3 regions of the Herbaspirillum sp. DW155 genome follow, and region 3 is predicted to be linked to each of the others. Evidence: predicted binding sites of a transcription regulator. Region 3 holds the regulator's gene; each other region holds the start of a gene.
The links. The regulator LexA, encoded in region 3, represses DNA repair genes until DNA is damaged. The targets are predictions, from matches to a motif close to ACTGTATNNNNATACAGT.
Positions count from the first base shown of each region.

Region 1: a site for LexA is predicted at 4,846-4,863, ahead of AACH55_RS14680 (ATP-dependent helicase). Genes of this name have one in related genera too.
Region 2: a site for LexA is predicted at 5,536-5,553, ahead of recA (recombinase RecA). Genes of this name have one in related genera too.

Region 1 covers NZ_AP029028.1:3,204,413-3,214,058, reverse strand. Annotated here, with positions in the region: gene recJ (single-stranded-DNA-specific exonuclease RecJ) at 1-1,580, opposite strand, end outside; gene AACH55_RS14685 (hypothetical protein) at 1,577-2,608, opposite strand; gene AACH55_RS14680 (ATP-dependent helicase) at 2,680-4,803, opposite strand; gene AACH55_RS14675 (lipoprotein-releasing ABC transporter permease subunit) at 5,133-6,398, shown strand; gene lolD (lipoprotein-releasing ABC transporter ATP-binding protein LolD) at 6,391-7,107, shown strand; gene argE (acetylornithine deacetylase) at 7,213-8,385, shown strand; gene AACH55_RS14660 (TatD family hydrolase) at 8,678-9,484, shown strand; gene AACH55_RS14655 (DNA internalization-related competence protein ComEC/Rec2) at 9,484-9,646, shown strand, end outside.
Region 2 covers NZ_AP029028.1:704,690-714,335, reverse strand. Annotated here, with positions in the region: gene AACH55_RS03230 (TerC family protein) at 1-413, opposite strand, end outside; gene sucD (succinate--CoA ligase subunit alpha) at 636-1,517, opposite strand; gene sucC (ADP-forming succinate--CoA ligase subunit beta) at 1,619-2,779, opposite strand; gene recX (recombination regulator RecX) at 3,445-3,909, opposite strand; gene recA (recombinase RecA) at 4,361-5,410, opposite strand; gene AACH55_RS03205 (tetratricopeptide repeat protein) at 5,854-7,482, shown strand; gene AACH55_RS03200 (HAMP domain-containing sensor histidine kinase) at 7,485-8,090, shown strand; gene AACH55_RS03195 (aliphatic sulfonate ABC transporter substrate-binding protein) at 8,427-9,413, shown strand; gene AACH55_RS03190 (ABC transporter permease) at 9,526-9,646, shown strand, end outside.
Region 3 covers NZ_AP029028.1:2,194,903-2,204,548, forward strand. Annotated here, with positions in the region: gene AACH55_RS10140 (flagellar protein FlaG) at 1-297, opposite strand, end outside; gene AACH55_RS10145 (flagellin) at 376-1,464, opposite strand; gene AACH55_RS10150 (tetratricopeptide repeat protein) at 1,786-3,768, opposite strand; gene lexA (transcriptional repressor LexA) at 3,956-4,615, opposite strand; gene rpsF (30S ribosomal protein S6) at 4,943-5,308, shown strand; gene priB (primosomal replication protein N) at 5,332-5,631, shown strand; gene rpsR (30S ribosomal protein S18) at 5,686-5,970, shown strand; gene rplI (50S ribosomal protein L9) at 5,997-6,449, shown strand; gene AACH55_RS10180 (replicative DNA helicase) at 6,683-8,119, shown strand; gene AACH55_RS10185 (DUF47 domain-containing protein) at 8,323-8,949, shown strand; gene AACH55_RS10190 (inorganic phosphate transporter) at 9,020-9,646, shown strand, end outside.

The sequences.
Region 1 (9,646 bases), 1.0 Mb from region 3:
AACCAGATGGCGTCGTACTTGCGGCCGCCTTTTTCCAGTTGCAGCTTGAGGTGCTTGTCCTTGAGGATGCGCTGGCTGAGCACGCGGAAATGGTCGCAGAAGACCGGCGGTGCGAAGCCCTGACCCCACACTTGCTGGTCCATCAGGCTGATGAATTCCACGGAGTAGTAACTCTCTTCCAGTTCGCCATCGGTTTCGATGACGCGCTCCAGCTGGTTTTGCGTCAGCCAGTCGCGGCCGACTGCTTCGAAGGCCTGTGAAAAGGCATCGAAGGCCTCGGCATGGATGGTCAGCCCGGCCGCCATGGCATGGCCGCCGAACTTGGTCATCACCGAGGGCGCATGCTTGGATACCAGGTCCAGCGCATCGCGCAGGTGGAAGCCCGCAATCGAGCGGCCCGACCCCTTGATGAACCCTTCATCGCCCGGCGCGAAGGTGATCGTGGGACGGTAGAACTTGTCCTTCAGGCGCGAGGCCACGATGCCGATCACGCCCTGGTGCCAGGAGGGATCGAAGACCGCGATGGTGCGGCGGTCGGCCGGGTTGAAGTCGTCCAGCAGCAGCAGGGCGGTATCCTGCATGCCGGCTTCGATGTCGCGCCGTTCGCGGTTGATGGCGTCCAGTTGCTGGGCGATGGCCCAGGCGCGGCCTTCGTCGTCGGTGGTCAGGCATTCGATGCCCAGCGACATGTCGGCCAGGCGGCCGGCCGCGTTCAGGCGCGGGCCGACGGCGAAACCGAGGTCGAAGGGCGTGGCCCGGCGCGCCTCGCGGCCGGCCGCGCGGAACAGGGCGGCAATGCCGGGATGCATCTTGCCGCTGCGCATGCGCTTCAAGCCCTGTGCCACCAGGATGCGGTTGTTGGCGTCCAGTTTCACCACGTCGGCCACCGTGCCCAGCGCCACCAGATCGAGCAGGCTGTCCAGGCGCGGCTGGGTCTGGGCGTCGAAGAGGCCGCGCTTGCGCATCTCGGCGCGCAAGGCCAGCAAGACGTAGAACATCACCCCCACGCCCGCCAGGTTCTTGCTGGGGAAGCCGCACTGCGGCTGGTTGGGATTGACGATCACCCGGGCGTCCGGCAGGGCGTCGCCCGGCAGGTGGTGGTCGGTCACCACCACGTCGATGCCGCGCCGCTTGGCCTCGGCCACCCCATCGATGCTGGCGATGCCGTTGTCGACGGTGACGATGATGTCGGGATGCTTCTCGCGCACGGTCAGTTCGACGATCTCGGGCGTGAGGCCATAACCGTACTCGAAGCGATTGGGCACGATGTAGTCCACCTGCGCCCCCAACAGGCGCAGTCCGCGCAGGCCGACCGCGCAGGCGGTGGCGCCGTCGCAGTCATAGTCGGCGACGATGACCAGTTTCTTGCGCGCGGCGATGGCATCGGCCAGGTAGCTGGCGGCGGCATCGATGTGCAGCAGGCCGGACGGGGCGATCAGGGCATTGAGTTCGCTGGCCAGCTCACGCGCGGTGGACAGGCCGCGCGCCGCATAGACGCGCGCCAGCACCGGATGCACGCCTTCGGCAATGAGTTGTTCCGCCTGGGCGATGTCATAGGCACGGGTGGTCACGCGAATCATGCCGACAGCCCCGACAGTGAAGGTTTGCGCCAGAAACGCCGCAGTGCGCCGCGCGTGATGGCGACTTCCTGACTGCGGTCCGCGCCGGTCAGGATCAGGTTCAGCGACTCCAGCGCGCCCGCCCGCAGCGACACCAGCAAGGGCGCCAGCCAGTCGCGGTCCAGGTGTTCCAGATGTTGCAGCCACAGGCCCCATTCCTCGGCGAGCGCGGCTTCGGCCAGAGCATCGAGCACCAGCAGGCGATGGCCGCCGGTTTGCACGATCTGGGCCGCACCACCCTCCTTGGTTTCTTCGCCGAAGGCGCGCAGCCAGCCGCGCAGGCCGAAGCGGGCGGCATAGCGGTCCTGGGCCAGCGTGGCGGCGTTGGCGCCGCCCCAGATCCAGATCGAATTGATGGCCTTCTGGCCGCGCATTTCGCGCTGTTCGTTGAGGGACTCGGCGAACCACTGCATCTGCACCTCATTTTGCAGCTTGCGCCAGGCCAGCTCGCCCGGACCTTCCGGCATCCAGATGTCGACATTGCGTCCGCTGGCCGCCGAAGGCGTGGAGGTGCGCAGCCCCGCCCAGGCATCGGCCCGGATGAACCAGGTGCGGGCGTCGCCATAGACCAGTTCATGACCGATCTCGGTAAAGAGCGGCAGGGCGGCGGCGAACAGGCGGCGCGATTCGTCCTCTTCCAGTTGCAGCTGGCCGATGTCGGTCAGCACCAGATGGTCGCGTGCCACGTGGATGTGCGCGGGGTGGAGCACGAACCAGTGACCGGCTGCAGGCGCGTGGCCCAGGCGTTGCATCAGCGCACTGGCCGCGGCAGGGCTGGAATCCTGCGGCGCAGCGGGCAGGCCGAAGCGCTGGGCCAGCCAGTGTTCATGCGGCAGGGCGCGTGAAAACGGATCATGCGACTGGCGCGGCGCGGCCTTGCCCCGGCCCAGCAGCATGGCCAGGGCCGGCGCCTGGCACTGGCGCAGCAGGTCGCGCGCCAGCTCGGCCGGGGGCAGGGCGAACGGAATGAGGATGTCGAGTTGATTCATGGGGCGCTATTTTAGCGGCTGGCGCGCCGCTTGGCCCCGTCGCCTGCACAAAGCTTCACTTCAAGGCAGTGTCATTGCTTGTTCCAGGCGGTTTTGGCGCGCTGTCGCACCAGCATGCGCACGCTGTCCGGCATGGGCGTGCGGGCGCCGTTGACCTCGGCCGAGAGCCACAGGCTGTCGTCGAAGAAAGGCAGCATGCGCGGCGTGATGAAGCGGCTGCGGATGCCGTTGACGTGGCGGTCGCCCTGCGCGGTCTGCTGGGTGATGTAGAAGCGCTGCGGCACCACCAGATGCAGATACTCCTTGGCGCGCGTCATGGCCACGTACAGCAGCCGCCGCTCTTCGGCGATCTCGGCCTCGCTGCCGGTGGCCAGATCGGACGGGATGCAGCCATCGACCACGTTCAGGACATGCACCGAACGCCATTCCTGGCCCTTGGCGGAGTGGATGGTGGAGAGCGTCAGGTAATCCTCGTCGCGGTAGGGCGGGGCGGAGAAGTCGCTGCTGGCCTCGGGCGGGTCCAGCGTCAGTTCGGTGAGGAATTTCTCGCGCGAGGCGTAGCCATTGGCCAGCGCGGTCAGTTGCTCGATGTCGGCGGCGCGGGCATCGGCATCTTCGTAGCGTTGCTCCAGTTGCGGCAGATACCAGTCGCGTGCGGCCTGGATGTCGGTCGGCCAGGCGGCGCTGGCTCGGCGCATCAGGGCATAGGTGTCGGCAAAGGCCTGCCATTGCAGGGCGATGGCGGAAGGCGCACCGAAGTTCAGCAGCGCATCGGCCGGGTCGCTGGCCGCGGCCATCAGGTCCAGCACTTTCCTGGCGGTCGCCGGACCGACGCCGGGAATCAATTGCAGCGCCCGGAAGCCGGCCATGCGGCCGCTGGGATTGTGCGCCAGGCGCAGCAGCGACAGCAGGTCCTTGACGTGCGTGCTTTCCAGGAACTTGAGGCCGCCGAACTTCACGAAGGGGATGTTGCGCCGGACCAGCTCCAGTTCCAGCGCCGCGCTGTGGGTGGCGGTACGAAACAGCACCGCCTGGGATTTCAGGGTGAGCCCTTCTTCACGATGCGCCAGGATGCGGTTGGCCACCCAGCGCGCCTGTTCGCCCTCATCCGGGATCACGACCAGTTGCGGCTTCTGCGAGGAAGGCTTGTCGCTCCAGAGCTGCTTGACGTGGCGCTCCGGCGCATCGGAGATGACCGCATTGGAAGCCTGCAGGATGGGCTGCGTGGAGCGGTAGTTCTGTTCCAGCGTCAACAGCCGCGCCGGCTGCGTGAACAGCTCGGGGAAGTCGAGGATGTTGCGCACCGTGGCGCCGCGGAAGGAATAGATGGACTGGGCATCGTCGCCCACGGCCGTCACGCCGGCGCCATCGGGTTTCATTCTTTGCAGGATCTCGGCTTGCAGGCGGTTGGTGTCCTGGTATTCATCCACCAGCACATGGTCGAAGCGCGCCCCCACCGACTGCGCGATCTCGGGGTGGGACAGCATGTCGGCCCAGAACAGCAGCAGGTCATCGTAATCCAGCACGTGCTGGGCTTCCTTGGCCTCGACGTAGCGGCTGAACAGCTCGCCCAGCAGCCTTTCCCATTCGCGGCACCAGGGGAACTGGGTCTGCAGCACCGTGCCCAGATCGTGCCGGGTATTGACCGCACGTGAATAAATGGACAGACAGGTGGCCTTCAGCGGAAAGCGTTTGTCGGTGGCCGACAGCCCCATCTCATGGCGCAGCAGTCCGATCAGGTCTTCCGAATCGCCGCGATCCTGGATGGTGAAGTCTTCTTCCAATCCGATGACGGCCGCGTATTCCCGCAACAGGCGCGCGCCGATGGCGTGGAAGGTGCCCGACCACGGCAGTTGCGGCGGGGCATCGGCGGCGCCCAGGCCCAGCACCTGGCGGATCACTTGTTCCACACGGCGGCCCATGTCGGCGGCGGCCCGGCGCGAGAAGGTCAGCAGCAGGATGCGCTGCGGGTCGGCGCCGTCCAGGATCAGCCGCGCCACCCGGTGCGCCAGGGTATTGGTCTTGCCCGAACCGGCCCCGGCCACGATCAGCAGCGGCGGCTGTTGCGCCGGGGGCAGCTTGCTGCCGTGATCGACGGCTTCGCGCTGCCGGGCGTTCAGGCGCGCGAACGGATCGCGCTCGGCAGCGGGAGGGCTGCAGGTGTCGGGCGCGTCCTGGGTCAGTTCGGAGGGCATGGTGCAGGGAAATTCATAGGGGCAATGGGGGAGCAAGCGGATACTGTATATATAAACAGTTTTCGCCGCAACAGCTCACGCATGCTTTATATGAAGCGTGCGGATGCGAACCTCTGCCGTGGAAGTGAATCTATCTGCATCACGGCGAGCAATCGACGGGGCAAGCGCGAGCATGGGGGCCCGGCCAGGGATGGGCCGGGGCGCCAAACTGTGGCAAACTTCGCGCTTTGTCTTCGCCCGTGTTGGCGTGCGGCCAGAGGATTGCGTTCCTGCAACGGGGGCGCGAGGTCACTGGCGGCACATTGTGCAGGCCCTCTCCCGGAGCAATTTTGAGTCTGATTAAAAACCTGCCGTTCGAATGGCTGGTCGGCATCCGCTATACGCGGGCCGGCAAGCGCAGCGGCCGCAACAGTTTCATTTCCTTCATTTCCCTCATTTCCATGGCCGGCATCGCGCTGGGCGTGGCTGCGCTCATCGTGGTGCTGTCGGTCATGAACGGTTTCCAGAAGGAAGTGCGGGACCGCATGCTCTCCGTGCTGGCCCACATCGAGGTGTTCGATGCCTCCGGTTCCATGAAGGACTGGCAGGCCGTGGCCAGGCAGACCTTCCAGAACCCTGAAGTGCTGGGCGCGGCGCCCTACGTGGCGGGCCAGGCCATGATGACGCGCGACGACAACCTGCGCGGCGTGCTGGTGCGCGGCGTGCTGCCCGAGGAAGAGCCCAAGGTCTCGGATGTGGCCAAGCAGGTCAAGCAGGGCAGCTTCGATTCGCTCAAGCCCGGCGAATTCAACATCGTCATCGGCGGCGAGCTGGCGCGCGGCATGCGCGTGGGACTGGGCGACAAGGTGACGGTGATCGTGCCGCAAGGGCAGGTGACCCCGGCCGGCGTGCTGCCGCGGCTGAAGCAATTCACCGTGACCGGCATCTTCGAGGCCGGCCATTATGAATTCGATTCCACCCTGGCCTTCATCCATCTTCAGGATGCCGAAACCCTGTTCCGCATGGATGCCCCGACCGGCGTGCGCCTGCGCATCCGCGACATGCTGCAGGCGCCGGAAGTGACCCAGCAGCTGGCACGCACCCTGACGGGCGACCTCTACCTGCGCGACTGGTCGCAGCAGAACAGCAACTGGTTCGCGGCGGTGAAGACCGAAAAACGCATGATGTTCATCATCCTCACCCTCATCATTGCGGTGGCGGCCTTCAACCTGGTGTCCACGCTGGTCATGACGGTGACCGACAAGCAGGCTGACATCGCCATCCTGCGCACGCTGGGTGCTTCGCCTGCGTCCATCATGAAGATCTTCGTGATCCAGGGGGCGCTGGTGGGGCTGATCGGCACGGCCATCGGCGTCGGCCTGGGAGTCTTGGTGGCGCTCAACATCGATGTGCTGGTGCCGGCCATCGAGCACGCCTTCCATGTGCAGTTCCTGCCCAAGAGTATCTATGTGATTTCTGAATTGCCTTCCGAGCTGATCTGGTCGGATGTCTACACCATCGGCGGCGTGGCCGTGGTGCTGGCTTTCCTGGCCACGCTGTATCCGAGCTGGGCTGCCGCCCGCGTCAAACCGGCGGAGGCGCTGCGCTATGAATAATCCCGATCCGATCAAGAACCGCCAGGCCGTGCTGTCGTCGCGCGGCCTCGGCAAGACCTTCACTCAGGGTAAATATTCAGTGAAGGTATTGGGCAATGTCGACATCGACGTCTACCACGGCGAGCAGGTCGCCATCGTCGGCGCCTCGGGCTCCGGCAAGTCGACCCTGCTGCACCTGCTGGGCGGGCTCGATACCCCCAGTACCGGCACCGTCAGCCTGCTGGGCAAGGATTTCGCCAGCCTGGGCGAGAGCGAGCGGGGCACGCTGCGCAACCAGTCGCTGGGCTTCGTCTACCAGTTCCATCATCTGCTGCCGGAATTCTCGGCCCTGGACAACGTGGCCATGCCGCTGATGATCCGCCGCGTCAAGCGGGCCGAAGCGCAGGAGCAGGCGCGCGAGATGCTGGAGAAGGTCGGTCTGGCGCAGCGCGTGACGCACGTGCCGGGTGAGCTTTCCGGGGGCGAGCGCCAGCGGGTGGCCCTGGCGCGCGCGCTGGTGACGCGTCCGGCCTGCGTGCTGGCCGATGAGCCGACCGGCAATCTGGACCGCAGCACGGCCGATCGCACCTTCGAACTGATGATCGAACTCTCGCGCACGCTGGGCACGGCCTTCGTCATCGTCACCCACGACATCGAACTGGCGGGCCGCTGTGCACGTGTGCTGCGCTTGTCCGACCAGGGCCTGAAGGTGGCCGCTCAGCAGCCTTGAGGCAATCCGGGTAAGCTAACGCCCTGACGCCGCCGTCTTCATGCAAGACGGCGGTGTGCTTTTGACGATATGAATATCTGAACAGATGGACACTGGAGCAACACAATGAACACCCGCCAATGGCTAGAGACCCTGGTCGCCTTCGATACCACCAGCCGCAATTCCAACCTGGAACTGATCACGACCGTGCGTGACAGCCTGGAAAAGCAGGGCATCTCCTCCTGGCTGGCGCACAACAAGGAGCAGACCAAGGCCAACCTGTTCGCCACCTTGCCCGCCACCGCCGGCCCCAATGCCGGCAGCACCGAGGGCGGCATCGTGCTCTCGGGCCACACCGACGTGGTGCCGGTGGATGGCCAGAAATGGGACACCGATCCCTTCAAGCTGACCGAGAAGGATGGCAGCCTGTACGGCCGTGGTACCTGCGACATGAAGGGTTTCATCGCCACTTCGCTGGCCTTGGTGCCGGAATTCCTGGCCATGCCACGCGTCAAGCCGATTCACCTGGCGTTCTCCTATGATGAAGAAATCGGCTGCATCGGCGCGCCCGTGATGCTGGAAGAAATCGTCAAGCGCGGCATCAAGGTCGATGGCTGCGTGGTGGGTGAGCCCACCAGCATGAACGTGGTGGTGGCGCACAAGGGTATCAACGTGTTTGCCTGCAAGGTGCACGGCAAGTCGGCCCACTCTTCGCTGACCCCGCAGGGCTGCAACGCCATCGAGCACGCCGCGCGCCTGATCTGCGCCATCCGCGATTTCGCCGATGGTTACAAGGCTAACGGCCCATATGACCAATTCTTCGATGTGCCTTTCAGCACCATGACCACCAATCAGATCCGTGGCGGCATCGCGGTCAACACCATTCCCGAGCTATGTGAATTTACTTACGAATTCCGCAACTTGCCCGGCATGAGCGTGGCCGACATCCAGGCGCAGATCGACAAATACATTGCCGAGGTGCTGTTGCCCAGGATGCGCAGCGAATTCCCGGACGCCCGCGTGGAGATCGACAACTTCGCCGGCAGCCCGGCGCTGGAAGCGGTCGAACAGGCGGCCATCACCGAGCTGGTGCGCGCGCTCACGGGCGACCGCGAAACCCGCAAGGTGGCCTATGGCACCGAAGCGGGGCTGTTCCAGCAGATCGGCATTCCGACCATCGTCTGCGGCCCCGGCGATATCGGCAACGCCCACAAGCCCAACGAGTTCGTCAGCTTGTCGCAGATGGAGCGCTGCGAGCAGTTCCTGCGCAAGCTGGGCAAGTCGCTGCAGGCGGCCTGATCGCGCCGGGCGGAGAGGAAGGAAATGAAGAGGGCGCGAGTGATCGCGTCCTTTTTTGCATCCACGCCTTTGATGAGGATTCTTTACGATTGTTAATTCCTGAAAGAGGGTGTTAAACGGTACACTCCCGTTTCTATATCCTGCACGAACAGGATACGCTGTACAAATAACAAGACGCTTCGGGGGAGGCGAGCCGGATCGTGCCGGGTAGCGACTCCCATTGCGTGTGTCGTCATCCGGAACTGGCGCGCAATGCGCTGGTCTTTCCGATTTTCGCCAAGCCAGCCAGTCCATGTGGGTTGATACGCATTGCCATCTCGATGCCGGAGAATTCGGCGCCCGTTCCGCCGCCGTGGCCGCCGAGGCCGCGCAGGCGGGGGTGCGTGCCATCGTCATCCCGGCCATCGCCCGGGCCAATTTCCAGGAAGTCGGCCGGCTGGCGCGCGAGGCCGGCAATGCCGTCTATGCGCTGGGCATTCATCCGCTGTACGTCCCCACGGCCCAGGAATCCGACCTTGAACTGCTGCGCACGGCCATTGCCGACGCGCTGGCCGATCCGCTTTTCGTGGGCATCGGCGAGATCGGCCTGGATTTCTTCGTGCCCGCCCTGAAGGAAACCCCGCTGCGCGAGAAGCAGGAATTCTTCTTTGCCGAACAGCTCAAGCTGGCGCGCGACTTTGACCTGCCGGTGCTGCTGCACGTGCGGCGCTCGCAGGACGTCATCCTCAAGTACCTGCGCCGCATCCGTGTGCCGGGCGGCATCGCCCACGCTTTCAATGGCAGTGACCAGCAGGCGCGTACCTTCGTCGGGCTGGGTCTGCATCTGGGCTTCGGGGGCGCCATGACTTTCCCGCGCTCACTGCAGATCCGGCGCCTGGCGACGGAATTGCCCTTGTCTTGCATCGTGCTGGAGACCGATGCGCCCGACATTGCGCCGGCCTGGCGCCATCCGGGGATCAACACGCCTGACCAGATCCCGCGCATCGGCGAGGTACTGGCCGGGCTGCGCCAGTTGCCGCTGCACGACATCGCTGCCGCCACCACGGCCAATGCCCAGGCCGCGCTGCCGCGCCTGGCCCATGCGGGACTGGCCCTCTGATGCGCGCGCTGATCATTGGTTTTGCCATCGGCGTGGGCTTGCTGCAGGTGCAGGGGCAGTTGCCGGGTATGGAATGGGGGGCGGTCGGGCTGGTGTTTTCCGCGTTGCTGGCCTTCACCGCCTGGAAGTTCTGGCAGCCCCTGCTGCGCGTGCCTTCGCTGC
Region 2 (9,646 bases), 1.5 Mb from region 3:
TGATGCTCTCCCGCCGCCTGCTCGGCCGCACTGGCGATGGCGATCACATTGTCCAGGCTCATCACCAGGTCGGCCACGATCACGGTCTTGACGGCGCCCCAGAGGCGGTCGCTGCCGTCGATGTCGGTGTGCTGGTCATCTTCGTTGAGCAGCTTGATGCCGATCCACAGCAACAAGATGCCGCCGACCAGCTTCAGGAAAGGCAACTGCAGCATCGTCACGGCAAAGGCGATCAGGGCGATGCGAATGGCGATCGCACCCACGGTGCCCCAGACGATGCCCTTCATGCGCAGCTTGTCGGGCAGGTTGCGGCAGGCCAGCGCAATGACGATGGCGTTGTCGCCACCGAGCAGGATGTCGATCAGGATGATCTGCGCGACCGCCACCCAGTTCAGGTTGGCCAGGAATTCCATGCATGTCCTTTTGGGAAAACAGCGCCTCTGGTCGGGCGCATGGCGGGATGACCGCGTTGTGCGCGATTAGTGCCATTTCCCTCTTGGAATGGCTCGCCAAAAAATGACATGGGGAGCCGGAGCTCCCCATGCTGGTCTTGCTGATCTTGCGGGTATTGCGATGGCTGGTACGGCTTGGCTTCCGGACACCTCGGCCGAGGCATCCGGAAAACGCGGCCGAAATTACAGCACCGACTTCAGCAGGCGACCCATTTCGGACGGGTTGCGGGTGACCTTGATGCCGCACTCTTCCATGATGGCCAGCTTGGCTTCAGCGGTATCGGCACCACCGGAGATCAGGGCACCTGCGTGGCCCATGCGCTTGCCCGGGGGCGCGGTCACGCCGGCGATGAAACCGACCACCGGCTTCTTCATGTTGTCCTTGATCCAACGGGCAGCGTTGGCTTCGTCAGGACCGCCGATTTCACCGATCATGATGACGGCATCGGTGTCCGGATCGTCGTTGAAGGCCTTCATGACGTCGATGTGCTTCAGACCGTTGATCGGGTCGCCACCGATACCGACGGCGGAGGACTGGCCCAGGCCCAGGGCGGTCAGCTGACCCACGGCTTCATAGGTCAGGGTGCCGGAGCGGGAGACCACGCCGATGCGGCCCTTCTTGTGGATGTGGCCGGGCATGATGCCGATCTTGATTTCGTCCGGGGTGATCAGGCCGGGGCAGTTCGGGCCCAGCAGCAGGGTCTTGGAACCGGCCTTGGCCATGCGGTCCTTCAGGGCCAGCATGTCGCGCACGGGGATGCCTTCGGTGATGCAGATGGCCAGGTCCAGCTCGGCTTCGACGGCTTCCCAGATGGCAGCGGCAGCGCCGGCGGGCGGCACGTAGATCACGGAAACGGTGGCGCCGGTGGCGTTCTTGGCTTCGGTGACGTTGGCATAGATGGGGATGCCTTCGAAGTCTTCACCGGCCTTCTTCGGGTTCACGCCCGCGACGAAGGCATTCTTGCCGTTCGCGTAGTCGCGGCACATGCGGGTGTGGAACTGGCCGGTCTTGCCGGTGATACCTTGGGTGATGACCTTGGTGTCTTTGTTGATGAGGATCGACATTTCTCTTCCTTGACTGTGATGCCTGCGCCGCGGGCGGCGCCTGGGCTGCAATGGCTTGCAGCCGGCGGCTCATGCCGCGCAGGCTGGCGTATTGGGTTGACTTACTTGGCGGCTGCCACGACCTTCTGGGCGGCTTCTTCCATGGAATCGGCCGAGATGATCGGCAGACCGGAATCGGCCAACAGCTTCTTGCCCAGGTCTTCGTTGGTGCCCTTCATGCGCACCACCAGGGGCACCTTCAGGGAAACCGCCTTGGAAGCAGCGATCACGCCTTCGGCGATCACGTCACAGCGCATGATGCCGCCGAAGATGTTGACCAGGATGGCCTTCAGTCCGGGGTTCTTCAGCATGATCTTGAAGGCTTCGGTGACCTTCTCGGTGGTGGCACCGCCGCCCACGTCCAGGAAGTTGGCCGGCTCGCCGCCGAACAGCTTGATGGTGTCCATGGTGGCCATGGCCAGGCCGGCGCCGTTGACCAGGCAGCCGATGTTGCCGTCCAGGGAGATGTAGGCCAGGTCGAACTTGGAGGCTTCGACTTCAGCCGGATCTTCTTCGTCCAGATCGCGGTAGGCGACGATTTCCGGGTGACGGAACAGGGCGTTGGAGTCGAAGTTGAACTTGGCGTCCAGGGCGATGACCTTGCCGTCGCCGGTCAGGATCAGGGGGTTGATTTCAGCCAGGGAGGCGTCGGTTTCCCAGTAAGCCTTGTACAGGCCTTGCAGGTTCTGACGGGCGGCGGGGATGGAAGCGGCGGGCACGCCGATCTTGGCGGCCACGTCATCGGCTTGCGCGTCGGTCAGACCGGCGACCGGATCGATGATGACGTTGTGGATCTTTTCGGGGTGGCTGTGGGCGACTTCTTCAATGTCCATGCCGCCTTCGCTGGAGGCCATCAGCACGACCTTCTGCGAAACACGGTCGGTCACCAGGGAAACGTACAGTTCCTTCTTGATGTCGGCGCCTTCTTCGATCAGCAGGCGACGCACCTTCTGGCCTTCGGGACCGGTCTGGTGGGTGACCAGTTGCATGCCCATGATCTGGTTGGCGTATTCCTTGACCTGCTCGATGGACTTGGCCACCTTCACGCCACCGCCCTTGCCGCGGCCGCCTGCATGGATCTGGGCCTTGACGACCCACACCGGGCCGCCGAGCTTCTGGGCAGCCGCTTCGACCTCATCGACCGACATGCAAGGAATGCCGCGCGGCACGGTTACGCCGAACTGGCGCAGGATTTCTTTACCCTGATACTCATGGATTTTCATGGGAGCTTCCCTTTAGACACTGAATGAATGAAACTTGCCGGATTGAAATTCGGTAGCCGGCATCGAGCCGGCCGACCAGAAAGCAGACTGCAACCCGCAGGCGGGGGGCGCATCCGTTGCCGGATGGAGTCGGGCGCAGGCGTGAGCTGCGCGGGTTGCGAGTGAATTCGTCGAATTGGGCATATGCATGCCGTCTGCTCTAGTTGGTCTGATAGTCGAAACGCGCCAGCTTGCGCCGAAGCGTCCGCATTATCCATTTCTGCTCCAGACGCGGACCTATCCCCGTTACGCCGTTTTAACAAACCGGCAACACGCGGTATCTCCTCAGGCTTGCGCGCCGCAGCAAAAACTTCCGAATTTTAGCACAGGCCACGCGGGCTGTTGGCTGGTAGCGCTATCGGACGGTGCAAAGCGGGATGATTACCATCGGACGAGACGCACGGTTGCGTTTTTGGCGTTATTTCGGGATGGGGCGGTAGAAGAAAGGCCGGATTGAGCGCTGCCGCGCGGTGATCAGGCCGGCTCATGGCAGCAGGGATCACAGGGCACCACAATAGCCACGATAGCCACGATAGCCGCAAGAATCACAGGAGCCGCAGCAGTCGCGGAAGACAGGCGGACGCGAAAAGCACCTGCAAACAGCCAGATGCAGCCTGCAGCCAGGCTCAGGAAGCCTCGTCCTCGTCTGCCCAGGCGGTCTGGAAGGCTTCGCGGATGCTGCGATGGGAAAAGCCGCGCTGCTGCAAGAAGCGCATCTGCTTCGCGCGGGTTTCTGCGTCCTCGGGCGGCGCGCTGTACTTGCGGCGCAGCACATGGGCGGCGCGTTCCCCTTCTCCTGCGGCCAGATCGGCCTTCAGTTCGGCAATGGCTTCACCTTCGATGCCGTGACCATGCAGTTCGGAGAAGATGCGCTGGTTGCCATAGCGCGCCGAGCGGCGATGCACCAGCGATTCGGAAAAACGTTCCTGGGAAAGAAAACGGGACTGCTCCAGCCATTGCAGGAGCGCATCGATGTCATCGCCCTCTTGCGCGTAAGGGGCAAGCTTACGCGCAAGTTCCTGGCGACTATGCTCACGTGAAGAGAGATACTTGAGCGCCCGTGCTTTCAGGCTGATCGGCGGTCTTGGCATGACGTTCGACTACACGGACGATGAAACGAAAAAAACATGAGACACCATGATGGCTGACGCCTTATGACCTTGCAGCACCCAGCGCGAGAAGCCAGGCCACCGTGATGCATTGATGCAGTGAAGTTTGATGCAATGAAGCCAGGATTCACCGACGCTGTGATTCAGCGACGCTCTGACTCAGTGAATCGGTGATGCTCTGACTCACTAGGTCGGTGATGCTTTGATTCACTGAGCCGGTAGTGCTTGGATTCAGTGATGCTTCGATGCATTGAAACGATAAAACAGTAATGCGGTGCTGCAGTACAAATACAACTCAAGTACAACGTCCCACGCATGCACCCTATCAGCGTACACAGGCAGGAATAACAGGCATCATCGCGACGTCAAAGGCTCAGGCAAACCCTGCCGCCGCGATGATGCTTGAATCGGAATCGGACTCAGCTGCGCAGGCTCAGGAGGCCTTGGCTTCGGCTTCACCGCCGGCCAGTTCCGGCACACCCAGGGCGACACGGACCTTGTTCTCGATCTCGCGGGCCAGTTCCGGATGTTCCTTCAGGTAGTTGCGGGCATTGTCCTTGCCCTGGCCGATGCGCTCGCCGTTGTAGCTGTACCAAGCGCCGGACTTCTCGACCACCTTGTGTTCCGAACCCAGGTCCAGGATTTCGCCTTCGCGGGAAGTGCCTTCGCCATACAGGATGTCGAAGTGCGCTTCGCGGAACGGGGGCGCGACCTTGTTCTTGACGACCTTGACCTTGGTTTCGCTACCGATGACTTCATCACCCGACTTGATCGAACCGGTACGGCGGATGTCGAGGCGCACGGAAGCATAGAACTTCAGCGCGTTGCCGCCGGTCGTGGTTTCCGGGTTGCCGAACATGACGCCGATCTTCATACGGATCTGGTTGATGAAGATGACGGTGGTATTGGTGCGGTTGATGCTGCCGGTCAGCTTGCGCAGCGCTTGCGACATCAGGCGGGCTTGCAGGCCGGGCAGGGAGTCGCCCATATCGCCTTCGATTTCGGCCTTGGGGGTCAGCGCGGCCACGGAGTCGACTACGATCAGGTCCACGGCACCCGAGCGCACCAGGGCATCGCAGATTTCCAGGGCCTGTTCGCCAGTGTCGGGCTGCGAGATCAGCAGGTCGTTCAGATTCACGCCCAGCTTCTGGGCATAGGTGACGTCCAGCGCGTGCTCGGCGTCGATGAAGGCGCAGGTGCCGCCCAGCTTCTGCATTTCGGCAATCGATTGCAGGGTCAGGGTGGTCTTGCCCGAGGATTCCGGACCGTAGATCTCGATCACGCGGCCACGCGGCAGGCCGCCGATGCCCAGGGCGATGTCCAGCCCCAGGGAGCCGGTGGAAACGGCCTGGATTTCCTCGGCGATGACGCCGTCTTCCATGCGCATCACCGAGCCCTTGCCAAACTGCTTTTCAATCTGTGCCAACGCGGCGGCCAGCGCCTTGCTCTTTTCAGAGTTGTTCGCAGCTTTTTTGTCGTCCATAAATCTCTCTCGGCAAAATGTCGTGAAGAAGGGGTGTCAGGGGAGGTCTTGCTGATGTTGCACTATATGGCTTGCGTGCTGCTGTGTTGCCCGGCGGCAGTGGATGACCGCCCCGATAGAGCGATACTGTATAAAAAAACAGTGCTTCGTGCAAGCGTTTTTGTCGGCCCTTGCATCATCGTGGGCGAAAAACCCAATTATACGAGAGCCAGTCCTTCCGAAAACTTCATAAAACGCAGAGGAATGATGCATGGAAGGAAAAAAAACGGCACACTCGCGAGTTGGTAGGAATAATTCGTCAGCTTTGGGTCATCTGGCGCGCAATAGTCGTCATCTCACGCGATATTGCATTGCGGAAATTATTATCATCCCAAGCGTTCCGGGGGCCCGGCAGACCGCTTGCTTTACAGATCAATTTACAGATCGCATTACACACCGTTCTCATGAGTTTAGTGCCCTTCAGCCATATCAGCGCCCTGCGCTGCCTGGTCATCGACGACATGCCGACGATGCGCCAGAACATTCGCATGCACCTCGGGCAACTTGGCGTGACCAAGGTCGACCAGGCTGCCACGCCCGATGAAGCCATCCGCTTCGTGCAATCTGGCAACTATGATCTGATCATCTGCGACTACAACCTCAACAAGGAAAGCAACGGCCAGCAGTTGCTGGAGTTCTTCCGCACCCAGAACATGCTCTCGCCCACCTGCATGTTCATCATGGTGACGGCCGAGAGCGGCTACAACCTGGTGGCCAGCGCGGCCGAGTTCCAGCCGGATGCCTACATGTTGAAGCCGCTGACGGCCAGCCGCATTGCCGAGCGCGTCGACCGCCTGCTGGAAAAGCAGCACGCCATGCTGCCGGTGACCGAGAAGATGAAGCGCAAGGACTTCGCCGGCGCCATCATCGAATGCGACAACGTGTTGAAGGCCGCGCCCAAGTGGATCGTGGAAATCATGAAGACCAAGGGCACGCTGCTGATCGACCAGCGCCGCATCGACGAGGCGCGCGAGGTCTACAAGCAGGCCCTGTCCATGCGCGACGACCTGGTGTGGGCCAAGATCGGTCTGGCCCGCTGCAACATCGTGGCCGGTCAGATGGATGATGCGCGCGCGATCGTGCAGGACGTGCTGGCGCAGAACAAGCAGTTCATCGCCGCTTACGACCTGCTGGCCCAGATCGACGAAGCCCAGGGCAACCAGGAAGGGGCGCTGGAGGCGCTCACCAAATCTTCCGAGATCATTCCCTCGGCCCGTCGCAGCCGCCTGGTGGGCGACGTGGCCTACCGCAGCGGCCACCTCGAACAGGCGCGCGAAGCCTACGACAAGGTACTCAAGCACACCAAGGGCTCGCTCACCGCGCAGCCCACCGACCTGCTTTCGCTGGCCCAGGTCCACATCGACAGCGGCGACCCTGACGCCGCGCTGCGCCTCCTGGAAAGCGCACCGCGCCGCTACGAGGAATCCAACATCTTCGTCTCTGCACAAGCCGCCGTGCAAGCCCAGGCCTACGTGCAACTGGGGGACACCATCTCGGCCCAGCAGGCCTTCGAGACCGCCCGGCAGGCCGCCGGCAAGGAAAGCTCGGACACGGCCACCCTGGCCCTGGCCAAGGCGGCCTTCTCGATGGGCAAGGACGAGGAAGGCGCCCGGCTGATCGCCGATGCGGTCAAGTCCGACCACGAGAACAAGACCCTGCAGATGCTGGCGCGCAAGGTGCTGGCCGATACCGGCCGCGCCAACCTGGCCGAGGAACTCATCGACGGTGCCGTCAAGCACTGCATGAGCATCATCGCCGAAGCCAATGCCTTGATGCGCAGCGCCAAGCCCGACGAGTCGCTGGCCCGACTGGAAGAGGCGCTGACCAGCATGCCGGAGAACACCGGCGTGCTGCTGGCCGCAGCCCAGCTGCACCTGCTGTGGATGAGCCAGCGCGGCTGGAACGAAGAGTACGTCAAGCGCGTGCGCCGCTACCTGGCCACCCTGGACCGACTGATTCCCGGCAACGATAGAGTCGCGAAGATGCACAAGTTCCTGCGCGACACCCTGAGCAAAGTAGCCCCGAAGAGCTGACCATGGATCCCAAGCTTGCCGCGATCATCATTCATGACATCAAAAACTCCCTGGGCGTGCTGGAGGGGGAATTGCGCCGCCTGTCCGACGATGAGCCGCGTGTCCAGCAGGCCCATGTCACCTGTCTGGCCCTGCAGGAAAAACTGATCGCCTTCCTGACCCTCTACAAGGCCGATTCACAAGGCCTGCGCGCGCAGGTCGAAGCGGTCTCGCCACTGGATTTCCTCGATGCACTGGTGCGCGAACACGCCGTCTCACGCAGCACGGAGATCGCGCTGTCGGTGGACGAAACCGAGATGCCGGTCATCGGTTTCTTCGATGAACACCTGGTGGCGCTGGCGCTGGAAGCGGCCTTGCAGAACGCCAGCCGCTTTGCCCGCACGCAGATTGCGCTGGGCTGCCACAAGGACCCTGCGGGCGGCCTGATCTTCACCGTGCGTGACGACGGCCCCGGTATCGGCACGCAGGAAAAGAAGCCCTCCACCGGGCTGGGCATGGACCTGTGCAATGCGATTGCCACCGCCCACAACAAGGACACCCGCTCGGGGGAAGCGCGGCTGTCCAATCATCCCGACGGGGGCGCGCTGTTCGAGCTGTGCCTGCCCTGAGCGTGCTGGGCTGGCACGATGGTCTGCCGGCCATCGCCGGGTCTCTCATCTCAGTTGGTCTGCATCACCTTCCCGCAAGTCCTCTATACAACTGTAGGACTGCAGGACTGGAGAACTGCAGCAGTGCACCACCACTCCTCCGCAAGACTGCATGATTTCCCGCGCGGCCAGCCACATGCGCCGGCCGCATATGCAAGCGCGAAAATAGTCGTTCTGCTGCCTGCGCTTGCTCCTTAGAGTGTCGGTTTGTCCCACCTTTACCGCCCGTGCAACCGGGGCGGAAGGCTGCGCAACGCCAGGTCGCGCGGGACGATCCAATACCGGGAGAACCCATTCATGCAACGCAGAGACTTCCTTCGCCAGGCCGGCGCCGCGCTGGGCGCTACCATGCTGGGCAACGCACCCTTGCTGGCACGCGCGGAACAGCCACCCAAGACCATCCGCCTGGACTACGCCTATTACTCGCCACCCAGCCTGGTGCTGCGCAAATTCGGCTGGCTGGAGGAAGACCTCAAGGCCCAAGGCACCGAAGTCAAATGGGTGCTGAGTCAGGGCAGCAACCGTGCGCTCGAATATCTGAACAGCGACAGCGTGGATTTCGGCAGCACGGCCGGGTTGGCTGCCTTGCTGGCGCGCGCCAATGGCAATCCGGTCAAGGCGGTCTACATCTATTCGCGTCCGGAATGGACGGCGCTGGCGGTGGGCAAGGACTCGCCGGTCAAGTCGATCACCGAACTCAAGGGCAAGAAGATCGCCGCCACCAAGGGTACCGATCCCTATCTCTTCCTGCTGCGAGCACTGCATGAGAACGGCCTCAAGAAAAGCGACGTCGAGATCGTGCACCTGCAGCATGCCGATGGCCGTGCCGCGCTGGAACAGGGCCGCGTGGCCGCCTGGGCCGGCCTCGATCCGCATCTGGCGGCCAGCGAGCTGGAAGCGGGATCGCGCCTGATCTACCGCAACGTCAACTTCAATACCTACGGTTTCCTCAACGTCAGCGACAGCTTTGCGGCGCGCCATCCGGAGCAGGTCCGGCGCGTGATTGCCGCCTATGAGCGGGCGCGCACCTGGATCATTGCGCATCCGGAAGAGACCGTGGCACTGCTGTCGGAACAGTCCAGACTGTCGGCGCCGGTAGCCCGCCTGCAACTCAAGCGCAACGATTTCTCGCAGCCGCAGATCGGCCGCGAGCACATCGAGGCCCTGCGCGCGGCCTCGCCCATCCTGCTGGAAGAGGATCTGGTCAAGAGCGGCACCGACCTGCCGCGCACCATCAATGCGCTGATCGACCCCAGCTACGCGCAGGGCGTGGTGAAGGCCTGAGGCCATGTCCGACCCCATCCCTCTGCCGGCCACGCTGCAAGCCGCGTCCACCACCGGCGCCGGCGAGCCGACCGCTGCGCCCGCCAGGCAGACCAGGCACGCCAGGCAAGCCATGCGCCGCCGCGGCTGGCCGCATGATGACGGCTACCGCCCCGGACGCTTCACCGGCTGGATCGTGCCGCTGGCCTTGCTGCTGCTGGTGGAGGCCGGCGCCCGGCTGGACCTGATTCCGG
Region 3 (9,646 bases):
TTCTTCACTGGGAATCTGACGAATCACGGTATCGGTAGCCGTATCGACCACTTTGATGATGGTCTTGCCGGTATCCTGGTCTTTGGAAAAATTCAGTGCGGCAGCATTGGCGGCTGCAAAATCGTTCAGCTTGCCTACGGCGTCGTTGACTTCGCTTTCGGTTGCGCGGCGAGCTTCCGGGGTGGCCGCCGGTGCGACCGTCGATACCACGGGATCGGGCTTGTCGGCCGCCTTCGGTGCTGCATATGCAGTACCGGAGTCGCCAGCAGCGGTGATATTAAGTGGGGCAATCGACATGGTACTACTCCCTTCCTTAAAGGAACGTGCGGAGAATAAGGACTATCCCCCGCACGTCATCCTACCTAGCTATCTGGCTTATTTCAACAGCGAGAGGACTTGCTGCGGCGCCGAGTTGGCCTGCGACAGCATCGCCGTACCAGCTTGTTGCAGGATCTGCGCACGGGTCAGGTTCGCGGTTTCCTGCGCGTAGTCGGTATCCATGATACGGCTGCGCGATGCGGTGATGTTCTCGCTCGACACTTGCAAGTTGCTGATGACGGCGCTGAAGCGGTTCTGCACGGCACCGAACTCGGCACGCTTGGAGGAGATCAGGCTGATGGCCTTGTCCAGGTTCTGGATCGCCTTCTGAGCGTCGCTCTGTGCGGACGGAGCAGCAACTGCCTGATCCAGCGACAGCTTGGCGCTGTCAACAGCTTGTTGCAGGGCCACAGCCGAGGAAGCCAGGGCAGTGGCCGACAGGGACGAGCCGGTGGCGAACAGGTTGTCCAGGGCAGCCTTGGCCGAGGTGTAGGTCGCTTGCGCGGTGCTCACGCCGGAAGTGTTGCCCAGACCGATCAGGCCGCTGGCGCTGGTGCCGATCACGTTGGCGATGGTGGCGTTGTTCGACAGGTCATCCAGGGTGATGGTGATCTGGTCGTTCAGCTTGTTGTCTTGCACGTTGGCGCCGACCTGGAAGGACAGGGTCAGGGAGGCCGACACGTTGGCCGAGCTGGAGCCCACGCCAGCGGATGCGCCTTGGCCCACGCCGGTGAACAGGTTTTGGCCGTTGAAGCTGGTGCCGTTCAGAACGCGGAACACTTCCTGCGACAGCTGGGTGTATTCGTCGTTGAGGGTCTTGCGGTCTTGTGCGCTGTTGGTGCCGTTGGCAGCCTGCACAGCCAGTTCACGCATACGTTGCAGGTTATCGCCGACGGTCGACAGAGCGCCTTCAGCGGTTTGCGCCATCGAGATACCGTCGTTGGCGTTACGTTGAGCAACTGCCAGACCCTTGATCTGGGAGTTCATGCGGTCGGCGATGGCCAGGCCGGCGGCGTCGTCCTTGGCGCTGTTGACACGCAGACCGGAAGACAGACGTTGGATCGAGGTATTGAGCGACGACTGCGAGGAATTCAGGTTCCGCTGCGTATTGAGCGACGGAATGTTGGTATTGATGACTGATGCCATGTTAATTCTCCTAAGATTTGAGACCGATGATCCGAGTTTCAGTGCCTAACGTTGGTCTTCTACCCATGAGCCCCAGGCGTTTCAACCTCTGTTGATTGCTTTATCGGGCAGTCTTGGAAAAAGTTTAGGGCTTGCGCAAAAAAATCTTTTTCAAGGCTTTCCGAACTAAAACTGCGTGCTTTGAAACTCCAAGCAACTCCTTTTTCGACGGCAATTCGAAAAACTTTAGGAAAATCCCTGTTGCGGTAAAGAAAAAGCTGCCGAAAAGCAAAAACCGCCCGGGCAGGGCGGTTTTCGTACCTCGCAGCGCGGCTGGACAGCTCAGCCTTGTGCTTTTTTCTGTTGCATGACGGTCAATTCTTCGCCCACTTTCTTCAGGACCGAGTTCCAGTCACTGACGGCGGGTTGCCGGAACAGGCGCATGCTGGGGTACCAGGGCGAGTCCTCACGGTCGTTCAGCCAGCGCCAGTCGGGCACGTGCGGCAGCAGAACCCAGGTCGGATGGCTCATGGCACCGGCCAGGTGGGCCACTGAGGTGTCCACGCTGATGACCAGATCGAGGTTGCTGATGGCCGCGGCCGTATCGGCAAAGTCCTGGCAGTCGTCGCCAAGGTTGAAGACGGGCAAGCCGGCAGGCAGCGCCTTGAGTGCCTCCAGTGGTTTGCCTTTCTGCAGGGAATAGAATTCCATGTTGGGCAGGTCAAACAGCTGCCTGAAGGTGTCCAGCGGGATGGAGCGGTGGCGGTCATTACCGTGCTCGGGATTGCCGCCCCAGATGATGCCCACCCGCAAGTTGCGTTCGGATCTGGACAAGGCATTGATTTTTTCACGCCAAGTGGCCGCCAGGATGGCATCGGCCGCCAGATAGCCTTCGGGGTAGCGTGGAATATCGTCCACCGTATGCGTGCGCATGGCGTACGGCAGGCTCATGAGCACGTAAGCGCAGTCGCAGGGTGGCAGGGGGTCGCTTTCCCGCACCAGCGTGACTTGCGGTGTGAAGGATTGGAACAGGCGGTACAAAGGATTCTTCACATGCACCGCCACGCGCGCGCCTTGGTCCACCACCAGGCGCACGTAGCGCAGGAACTGGATGCTGTCGCCGAAGCCTTGTTCATGCATCAGCAGGATGGACTTGCCTGCCAGTGACGACTTGCCATCCCATTTGGGGATGAGTTCGAACAACTTGTGGATCAGGCGGTAGACGTGCGCGCGCTCCTTGGTCACCAGGCGGCTCTCATGGCATTCCCAGCCTTCCTCGAATTGTCCCTTGAGCAACAGTGTAAGCGCCAGGTTGTGCTTGGCGGTCGGATAATTGGGGCGTATTGCCAGGGCCTTGCGGAAGTTCTTGATGGCTTCTTCGTCGTCGCCGTGGTCGTGCAGGATGGCCCCGATGTTGTTGTAGGTCAGTGCGTGCTTCGGGTCCAGTGTCAGCGCCTGGTTGAACATGCGCATGGCATCGTCGAAGCGGTCGCCGGTGCTGAAATAGCTGGAACCCAGCTTCACATAGCCGTTCGGGTCTTTGGGGGCGATCTCGATGACGCGCAGCAGGTGCTCGTGGGCTTCCTCGATGCGGTTCAATTTCAGATAGGTGTCGGCGATCTTGTTGTGCGCATAGGTATCCTGCGGATCAAGCAGGATGGCGGTTTTATGGGACTCCACCGCTTCCTTGTACATTTCCATGGCGTGCAGCGCCTCGCCCAGGGCGGTATGCGAGGGGGCGAAATTGATCTGCAATTCCAGTGACTTGAGGATGGTGGCGACCGCCTCGTTGAGGCGGTTCGCCTCGATCAGCGCGCGTCCCAGGTGGGAGAGCGGGCCGGGCGCATTCGGTTCGCGCTTGACGGCATCCTCGAAATAGGCCACCGAGGCTTCCGGATCGGCTTTTTCGTGCAAGGCGTTGGCCAGGCCGATGCGCGCTGCCCGATTCTCCTTGTCGATCGAGATGGCGCGCTCATAGAGGGCGATCGCTTCATCTATCCGGTCCTGGTTCAGGATCGTGCCGGCCAGGTTGCTCAGGTATTCGGCATTGTCGGGGTCGGCGTCGACGGCTTTGCGCAGATAGATTTCCGCTTCGGCGAACTGACCCTCCTGCATGGCCACCAGCCCGCGCGCGTGGTTGGCAAAGACCAGCTTGGGTGCCCGCGCCAGCACGGCCATGCAGAGGTTCTTGGCTTCTTCGGTCTTGCGGCTGTCCAGCAGATCGAGGGATTTGCGGACATCCAGCAGATCCTGCAGGTTGGACTTGGCGGCGGCCGGGGCCGGAATGTGTTTGCCGTGCTTGTTGCTGCTCTTGCGCGTCGACATCGAAAGGGGTCCTCTTGGTTGGGCGCATCGGTGGCGCCGGGCATAGCTATCCAGCAAGGATGATATGCGCAACACGTCACCTGCGAAGAGGTGAATAGAAAGCAAAAAACCTCCGTTTTAGGCGGAGGTTCATGTGCAAAAGGCAGCCTGACGCAGCTGGTGCGGAGGGTGGACCCCAGACCGGGGCTCAGTTCCAGCTGCGTAACAATCCGACTGCCAGTCCCTCCAGGGCGAACTGGTCTTCTTCCGGCTTGACGATGATGGGGTCGAATTCCGGGTTTTCGGGGAAGAGGGTGATGACGCTGCCAGTCTTCTGGTAGCGCTTGACTGTGACCTCATCGGCCAGGCGCGCCACCACGATCTGGCCATTGCGCGCCTGGTCGGCGCGGCGCACCGCCAGCAGGTCGCCATCCAGGATGCCGGCGTCGCGCATGGACATGCCGCGCACCTTGAGCAGGTAGTCGGGCTTGGCCGGGAACATGGCCGGGTCGACCTGATAGGTCTTCTCCACGTGTTCCTGGGCCAGGATGGGCGAACCGGCGGCCACCCGGCCGATCAGCGGCAGGCTCAGCTGCATCAGGGCGGGATGCGGCAGGGCCATCTGCCGTGCCGAATTGATGCTCGCCCCGGCACCGGACTCGCGCAGGCGGATGCCGCGCGAGGTGCCTGGGGAAATTTCGATGGCGCCCTTGCGTGCCAGCGCCTGCAGATGCTCTTCGGCGGCGTTGGCGGAGCGAAAGCCCAGTTCGGCCGCGATTTCTGCGCGCGTGGGAGGGAAGCCGGTGTTCTCGATGGCGTTCTTGATCAGGTTCAGGATCTGTTCCTGGCGCGCGGTCAGTTTGAGCATGGGGTTGGCCTTTCTCGCAGGGAAGGCTGTCTGGATGAACAGTCTGTATTTTTATACAGGTGCATTCCTTGTGTCAACGGCAACATGCATATTCCGGCATGTAAAAGGCAAGCTTTCTTCTTTATATATATGAAGAGACAGATGAAGTTCCTGCCGGTTTGCCGGCAATTTGCCGCGCATGAGCGACCTGCTGTGGTCTTTGAGCCGCGCCGGGGCTCGCCGTGATTGCTGTCAAGCCTGAAACCTAGTATGATCTTGGGTTTTCCTCTTCCCACACCCGTCTTGACGCCGGGGTGGGCGTCTTCAATAAGTCCATAAGGAGTCTACATGCGTCATTATGAAATCGTATTTATCGTCCACCCGGACCAAAGCGAGCAAGTGCCGGCGATGATCGAGCGTTACAAGGGCATCGTCACCACCCGCGGCGGCAAGGTCCACCGTGTCGAAGATTGGGGCCGTCGCCAACTGGCTTACCAGATCCAGAAGCTGGCCAAGGCTCACTACGTCTGCCTGAACATCGAAGTCGACAGCGAAACGCTGGCTGAAATCGAAACCGGCTTCAAGTTCAACGACGCCGTCCTGCGCCACCTGACCGTCAAGATGAAGAAGGCCGAAACCGGTCCTTCCCCCATCCTGAAGGCAGTGCAGAAGGAAGACGCGGCCAAGAGCCGTACCGAAGCGCCGGCAGCCTGAGCGCTGCGGCACCATAGCGGAGAGTGAACCAGCTTCAAGTCATCGCCAGCCTGGCAGAACGTGACGTTTTACGTTACACGCCGGCCGGTATCCCGATTGTCACTGCCAGGTTGCAGCATCAGTCGGAGCAGATGGAAGCTGGCATGCAGCGCCAGGTCGAATTCGAGATCGCGGCGCTGGCAGCAGGGGAAATCTCCGGTGCCCTCAACAGGGCGGCACTGGGTGAAGTCTTCCGGTTCACCGGCTTTTTGGCCCGCAGGAATCGCAACAGCAAGAGCGTCGTGTTTCATATCGTTGATTTTGGCCCGGTCGCGCCGGATTGAAGGCGCAAGGTAGCCAAACAGACCTTACCCAATTTTTAGATACAGGAGCCAACCATGGCATTCGGTAAAAAGTTCGATAAAAGCAAGCTGAAAAACAAGCGTCAACAGCAAAACCCGCTGTTCAAGCGCAAGAAATTCTGCCGTTTCACCGCCGCTGGCGTTGAACAGGTCGATTACAAGGACGTGGACACCCTGAAGGACTTCGTCCAGGAAAACGGCAAGATCATGCCGGCACGCCTGACCGGTACCAAGGCCCACTACCAGCGTCAAGTTGACACCGCCATCAAGCGCGCGCGTTACCTGGCCCTGCTGCCGTACACCGATCTGCACAACGCGTAATCAGCGTCGAGAAATAGGAGAAAAACATGCAAGTCATTCTGTTGGAAAAAATCGTGAATCTCGGCGGTCTGGGTGATGTCGTGCGCGTCAAGGACGGTTTCGCACGCAACTTCCTGATCCCGCAACGCAAGGCCCGCCGTGCTACCGATGCAGCCATCGCTGAATTCGAAGCCAAGCGCGCCGAGTTGGAAAAGGCCGCTGCCGAGAAGCTGGCTGCTGCACAAGCCCAAGGCGAAAAGCTGGCTGGCACCACCGTGGAAGTGTCGCAGAAGGCCGGCGTTGACGGCCGTCTGTTCGGTTCCGTCACCAACTTCGACATCGCTGAAGCCCTGGGCAAGAAGGGCTTCGCCGTGGAAAAGGCGCAAGTGCGTCTGCCCAACGGCCCGCTGAAGATCGTTGGCGAACACCCGGTGTCGGTGGCTCTGCACACCGACGTGGTGGTCGACGTCACCATCGCAGTCAAGGGCGAGCAAGCGTAATACACCTGTTTGCTGCAATTCGTTTTGCAATAGAAAAGCCGGGTTCGCCTGGCTTTTTTATTGCCTGTTGCTTATTTTTTGTTTCTTCGTTTTCTGGTTTTTAGCTTCGCTTCTCACCAGACGAGGTGAAGAAAAATACTTGGCCTGTCGCATCTGTTCGGCTCTGCAGGGCGGTTGTGCAAAAACGTCCAGGCGGCCCAACGGCTTTACATCAGCAGGTTATAATGCGCGCCATGAAAGAATCGTCACGCGGCAATCCAGAATTTTTCCGCGGCCAGAAAGAGTCTTCCGATCCGCAGATCGATGCGCTCCGCGTGCCGCCCCACTCCATCGAGGCCGAGCAATCGGTGCTGGGTGGTCTGCTGCTGGATAACGCGGCCTGGGACCGTATCGCCGATTTCGTCAGTGCCGACGACTTCTACCGCTACGACCACCGCATCATCTTCGAGCACATCGTCAAGCTCATCAACAGCACCAAGCCGGCTGACGTCATCACCGTCTATGAGGCCATGTCCACCAGCGGCAAGGCCGAAGAGGTGGGCGGACTGGTCTACCTGAACGCGCTTGCCCAGAACACGCCCTCGGCCGCCAACATCCGCCGCTACGCCGAGATCGTGCGTGATCGCGGCATCCTGCGCAAGCTGATCACGGTGGCCGACGAGATTTCCGGCAATGCCTTCAATCCGCAGGGCAAGGATGTGAAGTCCATGCTGGACGAGGCCGAATCCAAGATCTTCGCCATCGCCGAAGAGGGCTCGCGCGGCTCGCAGGGTTTCATGGAAATCCAGCCGCTGCTGACCCAGGTGGTGGAACGTATCGATGAACTGTACAACCGCGACAATACCAGCGACATCACGGGCGTGCCGACCGGCTTCATCGACCTCGACAAGATGACCTCCGGTCTGCAGCCGGGCGACCTGATCATCGTGGCCGGCCGTCCTTCGATGGGTAAGACCGCCTTCTCGATCAACATCGGCGAGCATGTGGCCATCGAATCGGGCTTGCCAGTGGCCGTGTTCTCCATGGAAATGGGCGGCGCCCAGCTGGCCATGCGTATGCTGGGCTCGGTCGGACGCCTGGACCAGCACCGCCTGCGTACGGGCCGCCTGCTGGACGAAGACTGGCCGCGCCTGACGCACGCCATCCAGAAGATGAACGATGCCCAGTTCTACATCGACGAAACCCCGGCGCTGTCGCCCATAGAATTGCGCGCCCGTTCACGTCGCCTGGCCCGCCAGTGCGGCAAACTGGGCCTGATCATCATCGACTACCTGCAGCTGATGTCGGGTAACGGCGGCAGCTCTTCCGAGAACCGCGCCTCCGAAATCTCGGAAATCTCGCGTAGCCTGAAGGGGCTGGCCAAGGAACTCAATTGCCCGGTGATTGCGCTGTCGCAGCTGAACCGCTCGCTGGAACAACGTCCCAACAAGCGTCCCGTGATGTCCGACTTGCGCGAATCGGGCGCCATCGAGCAGGATGCTGACGTTATTTTGTTCATTTACCGTGATGAAGTTTACAATCCCGACTCGCCCGACAAGGGGACGGCGGAAATCATCATCGGCAAGCAGCGTAATGGCCCCATCGGCAGCATTCGCCTGTCCTTCCTGGGGATGTATACCAAGTACGACAACTATATCGGCAATCTGGCGCAGCCTTACGGCGGCGATTGATGGCCATTGGCAGCGTGCCAGGCTGGCAGGTTGCTGCACAAGGATCGCGGGCGGCGGGGGTCGCCCGTGTCACGCAAGGCGGACGGCTCTCAAGGCTGTCCGTGCAGGGCCGGCAGGGCGGTTCACGGCTTCCATTGAGGCTGGCCGCATGCCGGTTCGAAACGGCGCTCCGACCGGGCGCTAACCATTGATGAGAGAGAAAAATGTTTGGACGATTGATGCCGACCGAAGGCAAATTCTTTGACCTTTTCAATCAGCATGCAGAGCTGGCGGTCAAGTGCGCAAAAGAAATGGTGGCGCTGATGACCAATTTCGATGACCTTGAAATTCGCGTGCACGCCATTGAAGCTGTCGAGAAGGAAGCCGACAAGGTGACGCACAATGCCATCGAATTGCTGCACAAGACCTTCATCACCCCGCTGGACCGCGACGACATCCACCAGCTGATCACCCGCATGGATGACATCCTGGACCTGCTCGAAGACGCCGCCCAGACCATCTCGCTCTACGACATCAAGTCCATCACGCCCGAAGCCAAGCGCCTGGCCGAGCTGTGCCTGTCCTGCGCCGAGAAGGTGCAAGGCGCCGTGGGCCTGCTGTCGAACATGGACAATTCCCGTCAGATCCTGTCGATCTGCCAGGAAATCGACCGCCTCGAATCCGATGCCGATCACGTCATGCGCGCGGCCATGTCCAAGCTGTTCCGCGATGAGCCGGACGTGCGCACCCTCATCAAGCTCAAAGCCATCTACGAAATCCTGGAAACCGTGACTGACCGCTGCGAAGACGTGGCCAACATCATCGAAGGCATCATCGTCGAAAACGCCTGATCGGTCGGCATCGCGGCGATTCCCTCGATTTCCGACGGGGACGCCGCTGGCTTCACACAACGGTTTCCCCATGCAAACAATCCAAATCAGCTTACATATCCTTGCGTTGTTGATCGTCCTGGCGCTGCTGTTCGACTTCATGAACGGCTTCCATGACGCCGCCAACGCGATTGCCACCGTGGTCTCCACGGGCGTGCTGCGCCCGCAGACCGCCGTGGCCATGGCGGCCTTCTTCAACCTGGCCGCCGTGTTCGTGTTCCACCAGCTGCACGTGGCGGCCTCGGTGGGCAAGGGCACCATCGACCCGGCCATCGTGGACCAGTACGTCATCTTCGGCGCGCTCATCGGCGCCATCTTCTGGAACCTGGTGACCTGGTACTACGGCATCCCGTCTTCCTCCTCGCACGCCCTGATCGGCGGCCTGGTGGGCTCGGCCGTGGCCAAGGCCGGGACCGGCGCGCTGATCTCGGCGGGCCTGTTGAAGACGATACTCTTCATCGTGCTGTCTCCCTTGCTGGGTCTGGTGTTCGGCTCGCTGATGATGCTCGCGGTATCGTGGATCTTCTATCGCTCCACGCCACGCAAGATCGATGGCTGGTTCCGGCGTCTGCAGTTGCTGTCGGCTTCCATGTACAGCCTGGGTCACGGTGGCAATGACGCGCAGAAGACCATCGGCATCATCTGGATGCTGCTGATC